Regions from separate parts of the Streptomyces sp. NPDC059247 genome, predicted to be linked through region 1. Evidence: riboswitches for the same ligand, from Rfam matches in the RefSeq annotation. Region 1 holds a riboswitch; the other holds the start of a gene.
What was found. Region 1 has a riboswitch for S-adenosylmethionine ahead of ACFXGN_RS08850 (aminotransferase class V-fold PLP-dependent enzyme). Riboswitches for the same ligand answer to the same signal wherever they lie in the genome.
Positions count from the first base shown of each region.

Region 2: linked by a shared signal. The riboswitch ahead of thrC (threonine synthase) and the one ahead of ACFXGN_RS08850 (aminotransferase class V-fold PLP-dependent enzyme) in region 1 are both predicted to bind S-adenosylmethionine.

Region 1 is NZ_JBHYZW010000003.1:394,394-402,685, forward strand. It holds gene ACFXGN_RS08830 (ATP-binding protein) at 1-64, shown strand, start outside; gene ACFXGN_RS08835 (response regulator transcription factor) at 91-750, shown strand; gene ACFXGN_RS08840 (SLC13 family permease) at 1,271-2,680, shown strand; gene ACFXGN_RS08845 (glycerate kinase) at 2,677-3,828, shown strand; gene ACFXGN_RS08850 (aminotransferase class V-fold PLP-dependent enzyme) at 3,929-5,353, opposite strand; SAM riboswitch class IV at 5,569-5,685, opposite strand; gene trpD (anthranilate phosphoribosyltransferase) at 5,810-6,874, opposite strand; gene ACFXGN_RS08860 (cytochrome bc complex cytochrome b subunit) at 7,018-8,292, opposite strand, start outside.
Region 2 is NZ_JBHYZW010000022.1:33,566-41,857, forward strand. It holds gene ACFXGN_RS27890 (hypothetical protein) at 1-158, shown strand, start outside; gene groL (chaperonin GroEL) at 282-1,910, opposite strand; gene ACFXGN_RS27900 (cold-shock protein) at 2,630-2,833, opposite strand; gene ACFXGN_RS27905 (MoaD/ThiS family protein) at 3,219-3,497, opposite strand; gene thrC (threonine synthase) at 3,512-4,822, opposite strand; SAM riboswitch class I at 4,816-4,961, opposite strand; gene ACFXGN_RS27915 (glucosyl-3-phosphoglycerate synthase) at 5,110-6,051, shown strand; gene ACFXGN_RS27920 (hypothetical protein) at 6,732-8,264, shown strand.

The DNA.
Region 1 (8,292 bases):
CCGGGTCGAACTGCGGCCGACCGAGGGCGGCGGCGCCACTTTCGTCCTCGTGTTCGAAGAATGAATCCTCTGTCAGCGAAGGAACACCCCATGAACCGTGTCCTGATCGCCGAGGACGAGGAGCGCATCGCCTCCTTCGTCGAGAAGGGCCTGCGCGCCAACGGCTTCACCACCTCCGTGGCCGCCGACGGCGACACCGCCCTCGCCCTCGCCCTCACCGGCGGCTTCGACCTGCTCGTCCTGGACATCGGACTGCCTGGCCGGGACGGCTTCACCGTCCTGCGGGAACTGCGCGAGGCCCGCGCGACCCTGCCCGTCCTCGTCCTGACGGCCCGCGACTCGGTCCGGGACACCGTGGCGGGCCTGGAGGGCGGCGCCGACGACTGGATGACGAAACCGTTCCGCTTCGAGGAACTGCTCGCCCGCATCCGGCTGCGGCTGCGCACCGCCGCCCGCGCCCCCGAGGTCACCGTGCTGCGCAGCGGCGACCTCAGCCTCGACCTGCGCACCCGGCGGGCCCGCTCCGGAGACCGGACGGTGGATCTGACCGCCCGTGAGTTCGTCCTCCTGGAACTGTTCCTGCGCCACCCCGGCCAGGTCCTCTCCCGCGAGCAGATCCTCTCCCACGTATGGGGGTACGACTTCGACCCCGGCTCCAACATCGTGGACGTGTACGTCCGCGCCCTGCGCAAGAAACTGGGCGCGGAACGCCTGGAGACGGTCCGGGGCATGGGCTACCGGATGCCCTGAGGCGGGGCCGCCGCCAGGTGAAGGCGCCCGGCCCCGGGGACTGTTGCCACGCGCACGCGCCCGGAGTCGGGAGCCGCCACCAGCACACCGGCCCGGAGCCGGGGGCCGTCACCGCACCCGCCCGGAGCCAGGGGCCGTCACCGCACGCACCCGCCCGAGCCGGGAGCCGACACCGCGTCAAGGCGCCCTGCGCCGGGCGTAGTCACCACCCACAGACGCCCCGGGCCGGGAGCCACCACCATGTGAACACCCCTCAGCCGGGAGCCGACACCACGTCAAAGCGCCCTGCGCCGGGCGCGGTCACCACCCGCGGACGCCCCGGGCCGGGAGCCGCCACCATGTGAACACCCCTCAGCCGGGAAGGCATCACCACGTCCTGACGCCCCCGGGCCGGGAGCCGTCACCGCGCGAACACCCCGGTCCCGGAGCCGTCACCACGTGAAGCTTCCTTCATGACGGGCTCATCGACGGCTCACGGGCCGCCGGAAGGGTGGTTCCCGTGAACCTCTCCCCACGGCAGATGGTCTGGGCCTGTATCGCCCTCGGCGCGTGCGCGGTCCTCGCCGTCCCCGGCACCGCCCCCGGACTGAGCGGCGATGCCCGGCTGACCCTGGCCGTCTTCGCCCTCGCCACCTGCGCCTGGATCGCCGCGCCGGTCGACGACACCCATGTCGCCCTCGTCGCGGGGCTCGCCCTCACCACCACCGGGGTGATCAGCTCCGACACCCTCTTCGCCACCCTCGGCGATCCCACCATCTGGCTGCTGATCTGCGCCTTCGTCCTCGCCGCCGCGGTGACCCGGACCGGACTCGCGGGCCGCGCCGCCGCCTTCCTGGTCTCCGGCGCCCGGACCGTACGCCAACTGGTCCACCTCACCACCGCCGCCCTGGTCGTCACCGCCTTCGCGGTGCCCGCCACCTCCGGACGCGCCGCGCTCGCCCTGCCCGTCTTCCTCGCCCTCGCCCACGCCCTCGCCGGACGGCGCCGCCTCGTCGTGATGCTGGCGCTGCTCTTCCCCACCGTCGTCCTGCTCTCGGCGGTCGCCACCCTGATCGGCGCGGGCGCCCACCTCATCACGGTCGGCGTCCTCCTGGAACAGACCGGCGAGGGCATCGGCTTCACCCGCTGGCTGATCCTCGGACTGCCCCTCGCGGTGGTCTCCTCCCATCTGGCGGCGGAGGCGGTCCTCCTCACCACCACCCGCAAGAAGGACCGCGGGGGCCCGGTGGAGATCACCGTCGCCGAGATCCAGGAACACTCCGGGACGCCGGTCTCCGGCCCGCTCTCCCCGCCCGAACTGCGCTGTCTGCTCCTCCTCGGCACGGTCGTGGCGCTGTGGTGCTCCGAACCGCTGCACGGGGTCCCGCCCGCCGTGGTCGCCCTGATCGGCGCCCTGGTCGCCTCCTCCCCCGCCCTCGGCACCGTACGGATGAAGGAGGGACTGCGGTCGGTGCCCTGGCCGATGCTGCTCTTCATGGCGGCGACCACCGCGATGGGAGTGGCCCTGGTCGAGTCCGGCGCGGCCGGCTGGCTGGTCGGCGGACTGCCCGACGGCGTACCGCCGTGGCTGTTCCTCACCCTCGTCGTCGTGGTGAGCACCGCCGCCCACCTGGTGCTCCAGTCCCGCTCGGCCCGCTCCTCGGTCCTGGTGCCGCTGGTGGTGGCCGCCTCCGTCGGCGCCGGGGTCAACCCGGTGGCGGCGGCGCTCGCCTCCACCGCCGCGGCCGGTTTCTGCCAGACCCTGCCCGCCTCCGCGAAACCGGTCGCCCTCTTCGCCGACCTCCCGGACGGCGTCCCCACCTTCACCCCGCGCGACCTGCTGCGGCTCTCCGCCGTGCTCGCCCCGCTCAGCGCCGCCCTGGTGCTGTTCTTCGCCCTTGCCGTCTGGCCGCTGCTCGGCGTGCCCGTCCTCCTGGAGTCCCAGCCGTGAGTCTGCACATCGCCGTCGCCCCCAGCGGTTTCAAGGAGTCCCTCTCCGCTCCGGAAGCCGCGCGAGCCATCGCCGAGGGACTGCGCCGGGTCCGGCCGGACGCCGTCATCGACCGGATACCCCTGGTCGACGGCGGGGAGGGAACCGCCAGGGCCCTGGCCGCCGCGACCGGCGGCAGCCTGCTGTCCCGGATCGCCACCGGCCCCCTCGGCCGCCCCGTCCCGACCCACTTCGCCCTGCTCGACCGCTCCTCGGCGGTCGTCGAGATGGCCGCCGTCGCGGGGCTGTCCCTGGTCCCCGCCGACCGGCGCGACCCGGGCGCCACCACCACCTACGGGGTGGGCGAACTGATCCGCGCCGCCCTCGACACCGGAGTCCGCCGCGTCCTGATCGGCTGCGGCGACTCCGGCACCTCGGACGGCGGGGCGGGAGCCCTCCAGGCCCTCGGCGCCCGCCTCCTGGACGTCCACGGGGCCGAACTCCCCCTCGGCGGCGCCGCCCTGACCCGGCTGCACCGGATCGACCCGACGGGCCTCGACCCCCGGCTCGCCCGCACCGAACTGCTGGTGGCCTGCAACCCGTACAACGTGCTGTGCGGCGAGCGGGGCGTGGCCCGGGTGTTCGGCCCGCAGAAGGGCGCCTCGCCCGAGCGGGTCGAGGAGCTGTCGACGGCGCTCGACCGCTGGGCCGCGCTCCTGGTACGGGACCTGGGCGCGCCCGCCGCCATCGGTACGGCCCCGGGGTCGGGGGCCTCGGGCGGGCTCGGCGCGGGGCTCGCCGCGCTGGGCGCCCGGCTGCTCCCCCGCTTCGACGTGCTGCTCGACCACGTGGACCTGGACGCCCGGCTGGCCCGCGCCGATCTGGTGATCACCGCGGAGGGCGCCCTGGACGGGCAGACCGTACGGGGCAAGATCCCGGCGGAGGTGGCGCGCCGGGCGAAGGCCCACGGGGTGCCGGTGCTCGTGCTGGCGGGGACGCTCGGCCGGGGCGCCCACGAGGTGCGGGCGGTCGGCGTCGACGCGTACGGCTCGATCCTGCCCGCGCCGATGGCCCTGCCGGAGGCGCTGGACCGGGGCGCCGAGTTCCTGGCGGACGCGGCCGAGCGGTCCCTGCGCATGGTCCTGGTGGGGACCCGGCTGGCGGCCTGAGGAACCGGCCCGCGCCCGGAGCGGCCGGGCGCCGCAGCGGCCGGGCGCCGGACCGGCCGGGTCCTGGTCCCCGCCGGTCGGCGCCGGGGTCCGGCAGGGGTCAGCCGCGGTCCGGGACGCAGCGGCCGTCCTCGGTGCGGTACTTCCACTGGGCGCCGTCGCGGACGAGCTGCTTCACCGCGCCGACGAACCGCTCCACGTGCTCGTCCGGCGTACCGGCGCCGAAGCTCACCCGGATGGCGTTGAGGGAGCGCTCGCCGGGCGCCGCCTCGGGGGCGCCGCACTCGCCCGGGTCCTGCGGGTCGCTGCCGAGCAGCGTGCGGACCAGCGGGTGGGCGCAGAACAGGCCGTCGCGGACGCCGATGCCGTACTCGGCGGAGAGCGCGGCGGCGAAGTGGGAGCTGTTCCAGCCCTCGACGACGAAGGAGATGACGCCGACCCGGGGCGCGTCGTCGCCGAAGAGCGAGAGCACCCGCACCTCGGGGACCTCGGCGAGACCGGTGCGGACGGTGTCGATCAGGTGCCGCTCGCGGGCGACGAGGGAGTCGAAGCCCGCCTCGGTGAGCGCCTTGCAGGCGGAGGCGATGGAGTAGACGCCGATGACGTTCGGGGAGCCCGCCTCGTGCCGGGCGGCGGTGGTGTGCCACTCGACGTCCACGCCGCCGTCGGCGCGGCGGGCCACCTTGCGGGAGGCGCCGCCGCCCGCGAGGTAGGGCTCGGCGGCCTGGAGCCAGTCGGCGCGTCCGGCGAGGACGCCGGAGCCGAAGGGCGCGTACAGCTTGTGTCCGGAGAAGGCGATCCAGTCCACGTCGAGGTCGCGGACGGAGACCGGGTGGTGGGGCGCGAGCTGGGCGGCGTCGAGGACGATCCGGGCGCCGTGCGCGTGGGCGGCGGCGGCCAGTTCCCGCACCGGCCACAGCTCGCCGGTGACGTTGGAGGCGCCGGTGACGCAGACCAGGGCGGGGCCGTGGGGGTCGCGGTCGGCGAGCGCGCGCTCCAGGGTCTCGACCGCCTGGGCGGGGGTGCGGGGGGCGCTCAGATAGGTGACGTGCGCGTCGCTCCAGGGCAGCAGCGAGGCGTGGTGCTCGGTCTCGAAGACGAAGACCTGGCAGTCCGCGGGGATCACGGCGGCGAGCAGGTTCAGCGAGTCGGTGGTGGAGCGGGTGAAGACGACCTGGTCGTCGGCGCGGCAGTCGAGGAACTCGGCGACGGTGACGCGGCTGTTCTCGAAGAGGTCGGTGGAGAGCTGGGAGAGGTAGCCCGCGCCCCGGTGGACGCTGCCGTAGTAGGGGGCGTAGGCGGCGACGTCGTCCCAGACCCGCTGGAGGGCGGGGGCGCTGGCCGCGTAGTCGAGGGCCGCGTAGGTCACCTCGCCGCCGGTGACGAGCGGGACGGTGACGTCCCGGCCGAGGACCGGCAGCGGGGCGGCGCAGCAGGGGTCGGCGGACTCGTCGGCCGTGGAGGAGACGGTGGTCCCGGCGGTGGCGGTCTCGACGGTGGCGACGGCGTCAGGGCGTGCGGACATGGCGGTATCTCCCGGCGGGCGGTGCTGAATGGCTTCGGTGGTCCCGTACGCGGCCGGGGACGGCGGGGTACGGGTGTACGCCTCGGACGGCAGGGGCGCGCGTGGGTACGCGGAAGTGGCCCGGTCCGGGGTGAAGTGGGGGCGGACTCGCCCTATCGCATTCGCTTGCTCACGGAAAACGCTCCTCGAGAGACCAGGACCCCTGGTGTTCGAGGGGTCCGCGCTTGCCGTAGACCTCGCTGCCTACGGCCTGGTCATCACCCGGGGCACCCCGCCACGGACGGAGGGTTGCCGGACAGCAAGCCGGGGCCAAAACGCTGTCACTCGTGACCTGAGAAGCATCCTGCCACATGATCGACGAAGCGCAAGACCCCGGTCCGCATGGTGGACCGGGGTCGTACGGCAGAGGGGACCGGGAGGGGCCGGAGGGGCGGGAGGCCGCCCCCGGGGCCCGTCCTAGGCGTTGCTGACGGTGATCCAGCGCTCCAGGGCCCGGCGGGCGGCGCCGGAGTCGATGGCCTCGGCGGCCCTCGTCATCCCCGCCGCGATCCGCTCCGCCAGGGTGCCGCCGCCCGGCTCCAGGGCGGTCAGCGCCGCCGCCGAGTTGAGCAGGACGGCGTCCCGCACCGGTCCGGTCTCCCCCGCGAGCAGCCTGCGGGCGACGTCCGCGTTGTACGAGGCGTCGGCGCCGCGCAGCGCTTCCACGGGGACCAGGTCGATGCCGACGTCCCGGGGGTCGAAGGACTCCTCGCGGACCGTGCCGTCCCGGACCACCCAGACCCGCGAGGTGGCGGTGGTGGTCAGTTCGTCGAGTCCGTCGTCGCCCCGGAAGACCAGCGCGGAGGAGCCGCGCTCGGCGAGCACCCCGGCGATGATCGGGGCCATCCGGGCGTCGGCCACGCCGGTCGCCTGGGCCCCGACGCGGGCCGGGTTGGTGAGCGGGCCGAGGAAGTTGAAGACGGTCCGCACCCCGAGCTGGCCCCGGGCGGTGGCGACGTGCCGCAGCGACGGGTGGAACTTCACCGCGAAGCAGAAGGTGATGCCCGCCTCCTCGGCGACCTCGCTCACCCGGCGCGGGGTCAGCTCCAGGTTGACGCCGAGCTTCTCCAGGACGTCGGAGGCGCCGGAGGCGGAGGAGGCCGCCCGGTTGCCGTGCTTGACGACCTTGGCGCCGGTGCCCGCGACCACGATCGCCGACATGGTGGAGATGTTGACGGTCTTCGCGCCGTCGCCGCCGGTGCCGACGATGTCCACGGTCCGGCCGGGCACCTCGATGGTGTTGGCGTGCGCGTACATCGTGCGGACGAGGCCGGTGATCTCCTCGACGGTCTCGCCCTTGGCGCGCAGCGCGACCGCGAAGCCCGCGATCTGCACGTCGGTGGCCTCGCCGCTCATGATGCGGTCCATGGCCCAGGCGGAGTCCTCGGTGCTGAGGTCGCCGCCGTCGAGCAGGGTGTTCAGCACGGCCGGCCAGGAGCGGCCCGCCGACGTAGGTCCTCCAGCGGGGGCAGCGGCGCTCATGGCGGCTCCTGGTCGGTGTGTGACGGATGTGCGTGCGGATACGGGCCCACCCTATCGACCCCCGGGGACGGCGAAGAGCCCCGTCCATCGAATGGACGGGGCTCTCACCGTGGCGACCTTCACATGGTCAGGTGTTCAGGTGATCAGTGGTGGCCGTGGCCGCTCTGGATCTCCTTGTACTCCTCGGCCGTGGGCTTGGCGATCTGGCTGTCGTCGCCGTAGTAGCCCTTGCTGAGCTTGACCCGGAGCTTCTCCAGACCGCTGACCTTGCGCGCGACACCGTTCTCGTCGACGGCCGGCGGCAGCTCGGCGGCCTCGTACTGCTCGTGCGCCGTGAGGCGGTACAGCTCGCCCTGGCTGAGCGGCTCGTGGACCTCGACGAACTCACCGTGCGGCAGGCGCTTGATGATGCCGGACTCGCGGCCGTGCAGCACCTTGTCCTTGTCCCGGCGCTGGAGGCCGAGGCAGATCCGCTTGGTGACGATGAACGCGATGACCGGACCGGCGAAGAAGAAGATCCGCACGAACCAGGTGATGGCGTTGATCGACAGGTGGAAGTGGGTCGCCCAGATGTCGTTTCCACCACCCACGAGCATGATCATGTACGCGGTGATCCAGGCGACGCCGAAGGCGGTGCGCGTCGGAGCGTTGCGCGGGCGCTGCGCGATGTGGTGCTCGCGCTTGTCGCCCGTGATCCAGGACTCGATGAACGGGTAGACCGCGATGGCCGCGAGGACCGCCGGGAAGATCGCCAGCGGGATCATCACACCGAGGACCAGCGTGTGGCCCCACAGGTTGATCTCCCAGCCCGGCATGACACGGATCAGACCCTCGGCGAAGCCCATGTACCAGTCGGGCTGGGCGCCGGTACCGACCTGGTCGGGGCGGTACGGGCCGATGGCCCAGATCGGGTTGATCGAGGCGATGGCCGCGATGACCGAGATGACACCGAAGACCAGGAAGAAGAAGCCTCCGGCCTTGGCCATGTAGACCGGCAGCAGCGGCATACCCACGACGTTGTTGTTCGTACGGCCGGGACCGGCGAACTGCGTGTGCTTGTGGAAGAACACCAGGATGAGGTGGGCCACCATCAGGCCGAGCATGATGCCGGGCAGCAGCAGGACGTGGGCCGAGTAGAACCGGGCCACGAAGTCGCCGCCGGGGAACTCGCCGCCGAACAGGAACATCGACAGGTACGTGCCCACGATCGGCACGGACAGGATCGCGCCCTGCATGAAGCGGACACCGGTGCCGGAGAGCAGGTCGTCCGGGAGCGAGTAACCGGTGAAGCCGGTGAACATGCCCAGGAAGAACAGCAGGAAGCCGAACAGCCAGTTGATCTCACGCGGCTTGCGGAACGAGCCCGTGAAGAAGACGCGCATCATGTGCACGAACATGCCGGCGAGGAAGATCAGCGC
Region 2 (8,292 bases), on a different contig from region 1:
CCTGGCGTCAGGTCGCCAGCGGCCGGTCGGCGGCCAACGGCAGGATCTCGCTCCGCGCCAAGGCGACCGTCGACGGCTCCTGGCGCCTGCGGTACTACGGCGACGCCACGCACTTCCACGGGCAGACCCCGTGGGCCGACTACATCGACGTGCGCTGACCCGTCCGCCCGCCGCCCTCCGGGAGCGGCGGGCGGACGGAACGCCCGAGGGCGGCACCCCCCGTGGGGGTGCCGCCCTCGTTCCGTTCTTCGCGTCAGCGACGAACCACCGATCCCGGAGGATCAGAAGTCCATGTCGCCGCCCGGCATACCGCCACCGGCGGGCGCGGACGCCTTCTCCGGCTTGTCGGCGATGACGGCCTCGGTGGTGAGGAACAGCGCGGCGATCGACGCGGCGTTCTGCAGCGCGGAGCGCGTCACCTTCGCCGGGTCGATGATGCCCGCGGCGATGAGGTCGACGTACTCGTTGGTCGCGGCGTTCAGACCGTGACCGACGGGCAGGTTGCGGACCTTCTCCGCCACGACGCCACCCTCGAGACCGGCGTTGACGGCGATCTGCTTCAGCGGGGCCTCAAGGGCCAGCTTCACGATGTTCGCACCCGTGGCCTCGTCGCCCGCGAGGTCGGCCTCGAGCTTCTCGAAGACCGAGGAAGCCTGGAGCAGGGCCACACCGCCACCGGCGACGATGCCCTCCTCGACGGCCGCCTTCGCGTTGCGCACGGCGTCCTCGATGCGGTGCTTGCGCTCCTTGAGCTCGACCTCGGTCGCGGCACCGGCCTTGATGACGGCCACGCCGCCGGCCAGCTTCGCCAGGCGCTCCTGGAGCTTCTCGCGGTCGTAGTCCGAGTCGCTGTTCTCGATCTCGGCGCGGATCTGGTTCACCCGACCGGCGACCTGGTCGCTGTCACCGGCACCGTCGACGATGGTGGTCTCGTCCTTGGTGATGACGACCTTGCGGGCGCGGCCCAGCAGGTCGAGGCCCGCGTTCTCCAGCTTGAGGCCGACCTCCTCGGAGATGACCGTGCCGCCGGTGAGGATGGCGATGTCGTTCAGCATCGCCTTGCGGCGGTCGCCGAAGCCCGGAGCCTTGACCGCGACGGACTTGAAGGTGCCGCGGATCTTGTTGACGACCAGGGTCGACAGGGCCTCGCCCTCGACGTCCTCGGCGATGATCAGCAGCGGCTTGCCCGACTGCATGACCTTCTCCAGGAGCGGGAGCAGGTCCTTCACGGAGGAGATCTTGGAGTTGACGATCAGGAGGTACGGGTCGTCGAGGGACGACTCCATGCGCTCCATGTCGGTGGCGAAGTACGCCGAGATGTAGCCCTTGTCGAAGCGCATACCCTCGGTGAGCTCCAGCTCCAGACCGAAGGTCTGGGACTCCTCGACGGTGATGACGCCTTCCTTGCCGACCTTGTCCATCGCCTCGGCGATGAGCTCGCCGATCTGGGTGTCGGCGGCGGAGATGGAGGCCGTAGAAGCGATCTGCTCCTTGGTCTCGACATCCTTCGCCTGCTCGAGCAGGGCGCCCGAGACGGCCTCGACGGCCTTCTCGATACCGCGCTTGAGGGCCATCGGGTTGGCACCGGCGGCCACGTTGCGCAGACCCTCGCGGACGAGCGCCTGGGCGAGGACGGTGGCGGTGGTCGTACCGTCGCCGGCGACGTCGTCCGTCTTCTTGGCGACTTCCTTGACCAGCTCGGCGCCGATCTTCTCGTACGGGTCCTCGAGCTCGATCTCCTTGGCGATGGAGACACCATCGTTGGTGATCGTGGGGGCGCCCCACTTCTTCTCGAGGACGACGTTGCGGCCCTTGGGGCCGAGGGTGACCTTGACGGCGTCAGCGAGCTGGTTCATGCCGCGCTCGAGACCGCGCCGGGCCTCCTCGTCGAACGCGATGATCTTGGCCATGTGAAGTGGTCCTCCCGGACATGGGGTGGATAACGCTCCAGGACCGCGCCGACGCCCGCGACGGACGGCCTCCGTGGTTCCGCGTGGTTCCTTGCCCCACCCGGACGGCGACCTCGTCTGCCCGATCCTCGTAAGCACTCTCACCTGCCGAGTGCTAACGCCAATGATTAGCACTCGACCTAGGAGAGTGCAAGCGACTCTCGATGATCGGGACATGGGGGAAGAGGCGGGGAAGAGGCGGGGAAGGGGCGTGGAAGGGGTGCGCGAGGGGCCCCCGGAAGGGCGCGCGGGAGCACCCGAGGGGCACGGGAAGAGGGGGAACGGGCAGGCGGCGGGCGGCGGGAGCCGGGGACGGAGGTCCACGAGCCGCGCGGGGCGTACGGGCCCGGGGCCCGGGCCCCGGGCCCTGGCGAAAGGGAGGGCGCCCGGGGCGCCGGGCGGGAGCGGGGGCGCGCTCCGGGGCGGGAGCGCGGGCGCACGGGCGTCCGGGAAGCCCGAGGGGGGCGTATCCCTCACAGGCGTCCGGCAAAGCCCGAGCGAGCCGCGTCCCCGCAGCGTCCGGAAGCGCCCGAGAGGGCCGCATCCCCGCAGGCGTCCGGCAAAGCCCGAGGGGGGACCGCATCCCCCACAGGCGTCCGGAAACGCCTGAGGGGGCCGCATCCCTTTGCGGGGATGCGGCCCCCTCGACGGCGTTGCGTCAGTGGCCGATCGCGCCGTGCTCAGACGGCGAGCTTGACCATGTCCGCCTGCGGACCCTTCTGGCCCTGCGAGATCTCGAACTCGACTCGCTGTCCTTCTTCGAGACTGCGGTAGCCATCCATCTGGATCGCGCTGTAGTGGACGAATACATCCGCACCACCGTCGACCGCGATGAAGCCGTAGCCCTTCTCCGCGTTGAACCACTTGACGGTGCCCTGAGCCATGCCTAACTCCCCTATTACTGGCCCTTGCGCGGGCCCGCACTTCACGGACCCGGGTCAGACCCTGCGCCGGAACGCGTCGACCGCGGCTGAATGTATCTGTCCAACTGCCCTCTGCAACAGGTCATTCGAGCGAGAATTCTGGGCGCGGCTGAAAGAAGAATTGGGGATATTCCCCTGGGTTACGGGGCAACTCGGGCCCGGCAAAGCGCGCAGAAGGTACACAATGCGCACACACTTTGGCTGCTTCTTGTCGCGCAGGGACGCATTCTCATATGCGTCCGGCATGAGCAGCGGAGGGGACTTCCCCAACTCTACCGCGCTCAACCATATAGAATTGCCCCCTCCGCTTATTGTCGCGGAGGGGGCAATTCGAGGGAGATGGGGATCAGCAGCCGCCCGCGACCGCCGGGATGATCGAGACGCCCGCGCCCGCCGGGGTGGCGGTCTCCAGGCCCTGCTCGAAGCGCACATCGTCGTCGTTCACGTAGACGTTGACGAAGCGGCGCAGCTTGCCCTGGTCGTCCAGGACGCGGGCGGCGATGCCCGTGTGGTTCTTCTCCAGGTCCGCGATGACCTCGGCGAGGGTCCCGCCCTCGGCCTGGACCTCGGAGAGACCGCCCGTGTAGGTGCGGAGGATGGTGGGGATGCGGACGTTCACGGCCATGTCTTCGTAACCTTTCAGAGGGCCAGGCCGGCGTCGCGGAACGCGTCCAGGCTCGGGCGGATGGTGGTGGTCGCCTGGGCGGTGTCGGCCACCGCGTCCAGGGTCTTGAGCCCGTCACCGGTGTTGAGGACGACCGTGGTGAGGTTCGGGTCGATGAGCCCGTTCTCGACGAGCTTGCGCGTGACGCCGACGGTCACCCCGCCCGCGGTCTCGGCGAAGACGCCCTCGGTGCGGGCGAGGAGCCTGATCGCGTCCACCACCTGCTCGTCGTTCACGTCCTCCACGGCGCCGCCGGTGCGGCGGGCGATGTCGAGGACGTAGGGGCCGTCGGCCGGGTTGCCGATGGCCAGCGACTTGGCGATCGTGTTCGGCTTCTGCGGGCGGACCACGTCGTGACCGGCCTTGAAGGCGGCGGAGACCGGGGAGCAGCCCTCGGCCTGAGCACCGAAGATCTTGTACGGCTTGTCCTCGACGAGGCCCAGCTTGATGAGCTCCTGGAGACCCTTGTCGATCTTCGTGAGCTGGGAGCCGGAGGCGATCGGGATGACGAGCTGGTCGGGGATGACCCAGCCGAGCTGCTCGCAGATCTCGTACGCCAGCGTCTTGGAGCCCTCGCCGTAGTACGGGCGGAGGTTGACGTTGACGAAGCCCCAGCCCTCGCCGAGCGGGTCGCCGATGAGTTCCGAGCAGAAGCGGTTGACGTCGTCGTAGTTGCCCTCGATGGCGACGAGTTCACCGCCGTACACGGCGGCCATGACGACCTTGCCCTGCTCCAGGTCGTGCGGGATGAACACGCAGGAGCGGAAGCCCGCGCGGGCGGCGGCGGCGCCGACGGCCCCGGCCAGGTTGCCCGTCGAGGAGCAGGAGAGGGTGGTGAAGCCGAAGGCGCGGGCCGCTTCGAGGGCCTGGGCGACGACCCGGTCCTTGAAGGAATGGGTCGGGTTGCCCGAGTCGTCCTTGACGAAGAGCTTGCCGGGGGCGACGCCGATCTCGCGGGCGAGGTTGTCGGCCTGGACGAGCTTGGTCCAGCCGGGGTTCAGGTTCGGCTTCTCGGCGACGTCGGCGGGGACGGGCAGCAGGGGGGCGTAGCGCCAGATGTTGGCGGGGCCGGCCTCGATCTGCTTGCGCAGTGCCTCGGGGTCACCGGTGGGGAGGTCGTACGCGACTTCGAGAGGGCCGAAACACAGCTCGCAGGCGAAGATCGGTCCGAGTGCGAAGACTTCACCGCATTCGCGACAGGAGAGCCCGGAAGCGGGACCGAGGTCGACGGTGGTCGCGGGGGTGACGGTCTGTACAGCCATGGAGGGGAGGCCCTTTCTCCTCATCTTTCCCATGACGAATTTTTCGTCATGAGACGGATTTGGCACCTTCCCTAGCCGGGGGACCTCGCTGGAGTACGAGTGACCGACTGGAGGGTTGCCGGGGCTTCAACGGGCCGTTTCCCTCTGCCCCTCTGGATGAGCGGTATTCGATTGTGAAGCGCGCTGGACTTCGTTCCTGCGCTCCGACGCGGGCGGCACCCCGACGTGCATCGGGCATCCGCGTTGTTCAAGACTGTAACCGAAGGCCCGGACGCTTGGACCGGCCGTCCGTACCGCGAGATGGAGATCACGTGCTGGAAGAGGTGGAGCGCTGGCTGGACCGGCGGTCCTGGTCCCTGGCGGACCGGCCGCTGGATCAGGTCCTCGCCGCCAAGCGCTCGACACGGGTCAGCGTGGTGCTGCCCGCGCTGAACGAGGAGGCGACGGTCGGGGAGATCGTCTCCGTGATCCGGCGCGAGCTGATGTCGGAGGCGGCACCGCTGGTGGACGAGCTGGTGGTGATCGACTCGGGCTCCACCGACCGCACGGCGGAGGTGGCGGCTGCGGCCGGGGCGCGGGTCGTCGCGCGGGACGCGGTGCTGCCCCGGATACCGGCCGTGCCGGGCAAGGGCGAGGTCCTGTGGCGGTCACTGATGGTGACGAGCGGGGAGGTGGTCTGCTTCGTGGACGCGGACCTGCGGGACTTCTCGGCGGACTTCGTGACGGGGATCGTGGGGCCGCTGCTCACCGATCCCGAGGTGTCCTTCGTGAAGGCGATGTACGACCGTCCGCTGGGCGACGCCCCCGGGCAGGGCGGCCGGGTGACGGAGCTGGTGGCCCGGCCGCTGCTGAACCTGCACTGGCCCGCGCTCGCCGGTTTCGTGCAGCCGCTGGGCGGGGAGTACGCGGCCCGGCGCTCGCTCCTCGAACGGCTGCCCTTCCCGGTCGGTTACGGAGTGGAGTTGGGACTGCTGGTGGACGCCCTGCACACGGTGGGTCTCGACGCGCTCGCGCAGGTGGACGTCGGGGTGCGCAAGCACCGGCACCAGGACGGGCAGGCGCTGGGCCGGATGGCGGCGGCGATCTACCGGACGGCGCAGCTGCGGCTCTCCCGGGGGCATCTGGTGCGGCCCCGGCTGACGCAGTTCGAGCGGGGGGCGGCGGGCTTCGAGCCCCGGACGTACGCGGTGGACACGGAGGAGCGGCCTCCGATGGTGGAAATCACGGAGTACGCGAGCCGTCGCGTGGCGTAACGCCCCATGATGATGTGTTTTGCATACATTTCGCTTTCATGCGCTTCAGACACCACCATCTGGGCAGGGTGCTCGCGGTCATCGGGCTGACGGCGGGCTCGCTCGCCTCCACGGCGGCGGGACGGGCCGCCGCGGACGTGGTCGAGCCCTTCGGCAAGCGGTACGGGGCCTCGCTGTACGGCGACTTCACGACGCTCGGCAACACGGTCATGGGCTGCCCGCCCGCGTCCGGGGACCGGGCGGACCACGGCGCCCCGGGGGCCCCGGACGGCCGGGGGCCTGCTGCGGGTCAGGGGCCCGCTGCCGGTCCGGGGGCCCCGGGGTCCGCTCGCAGCCCTGCTTCCTCAGCGGGCCCTACCAGGCCCACTGGCACTACTGGTCCCACTGGCGCCACCGGTCCCACTAGCCCCGCTGGCCCCGCTGGCCCTGTCGGCCCCGCCAGCCCTGCTAGCCCGGCTGGCCCCGCTGATCCCAAAAACCCCACGGCCCCCTCCACCACCCATCCCACCCACTCCACTCAGCCCGCCCACTCAGCCCACTCAGCCCACCCGGCTCACTCCACCCACCCAGCTCACTCCATCCACTCAGCTCACTCCGGGAGCATCGGTCCCGAGGACGCCGCCGCCCGTTGCGCGACCGCCGCGCGGGGGCAGGGTCCCGACAGCGGCAACGCCTTCGTGATGCGGCGGACCGACGCGGCGGGCGTCTCGCCCGGCTTCGGCTCCAGCTCCGGCCACGTGCGGATCCCGGCGGGCGCGGAGGTCGCGTACGCCCGGCTCTTCTGGGGCGGGAACGACGGCACGCACCGGGGTCCCGGCGGGGCCGACCTGAGGCGCTGCGACCTCGCGGGCGCGGACGTCGACCCCTCGCCCGGCGCCCCGGCGACGACCGCCCCGGTGCTCCGGATCGGCTCGGGCCCGACGGTCCCGGTCTCGATCGACAGCATGGCCACGGACCCGGCCGACAGCGCGGGGCCGCACTTCTACACCGGCGAGTCCGACGTGACCGCCGCCTTCGCGGGCGTCTCGGGGACGGACGCGCGCGTGACGGTCGGGAACGTCTGGGCGCCCGGCGGCAAGGGCTGCGCGGCGGGCTGGTCCCTGACCGTGGTCCACCGCTTCCCCGGCCCGGTCGCGGAGCTCGCCCCCGTACGGCGGACGGTCTCCGTGTACGGCGGGCACGTCGTCCAGCGGCCCGACTCCCCCGCCACCAGGGTCACCGTGGACGGCTTCCGGCGGGCGGCGGGACCGGTGCGGGCGGGCGTGGTCGCCTTCGACGGCGACCGGAACGCCCCCGGGGACGTCTTCCGCGTCGACGGCCGGACCGTCACCGAGGGCCGTACCGGGGAGACCGACAACTTCTTCGTCGGCGGGAGCGACGGCGCGCTCGACCCCCGCCCGGCCGACAGCCCCGGGGTCGACGCCAAGGAGTTCGTCCTGCCCGACGGGGCCGTCCCGCAGGGCGCGACCTCCGCCGAGCTGTCCTTCGCCACCCGGGGCGACACCTTCGTACCGGCCGGGCTGGCGTTCTCCGTGCCGGTGCCGGACCTGGAGATCACCAGGACGGCGAGCCCGCGCGCGGTACGGCCGGGAGACGTCCTCACGTACACCGTCACCGCGCGGAACACCGGCCCGGCCGACCTCCCGGCCGTCCGGTTCGCCGACGACCTGACGGGCGTCCTCGACGACGCCGACCACCGCCGGGACGCCCGTACGGACCTGGGCACGGTGACGTACACGGAACGCGGCACCGCCTTCTCCGGCGCCCTTCCCGCCGGGAGGACCGCGACCGTCACCTACTCGGTGCGGATCAAGGACCGGCCGGAGGGGGACGGGCGGCTGCGCTCCGCCGTCACGGCGGGAACGCCCCGCTCGAACTGCGGACCGGGCAGCGGGGACCCGGCGTGCGCGACGGCCCCGGAGCTGACGCGCCCGGCCCCGACCCGGGCGGCCCCGCCACGGGCGCTCCCCACCCGGACGGCCCCGGCCCGGCCGGACGCCGGGGACGCCAAGAACGCCACCGGGGAGCCCCGGGCGGCGGCCGGACCCGCCGCCCCGGCGGACCCGGCCCCCGGACCGCGCGGGAACGCGGGCTCGATGGCCGCGACCGGCGGCCACGGCGAGCGGCTGTGGCTGCTCGGCGCCCTCGGCCTGGCCCTCGCGGCGACGGGCCTGGTGGCGAAGGCCGCCCTGCGCGGCCGACGCGACAACTGAGGAGGCGGGGGGCTCCGGGAGGGGCTCC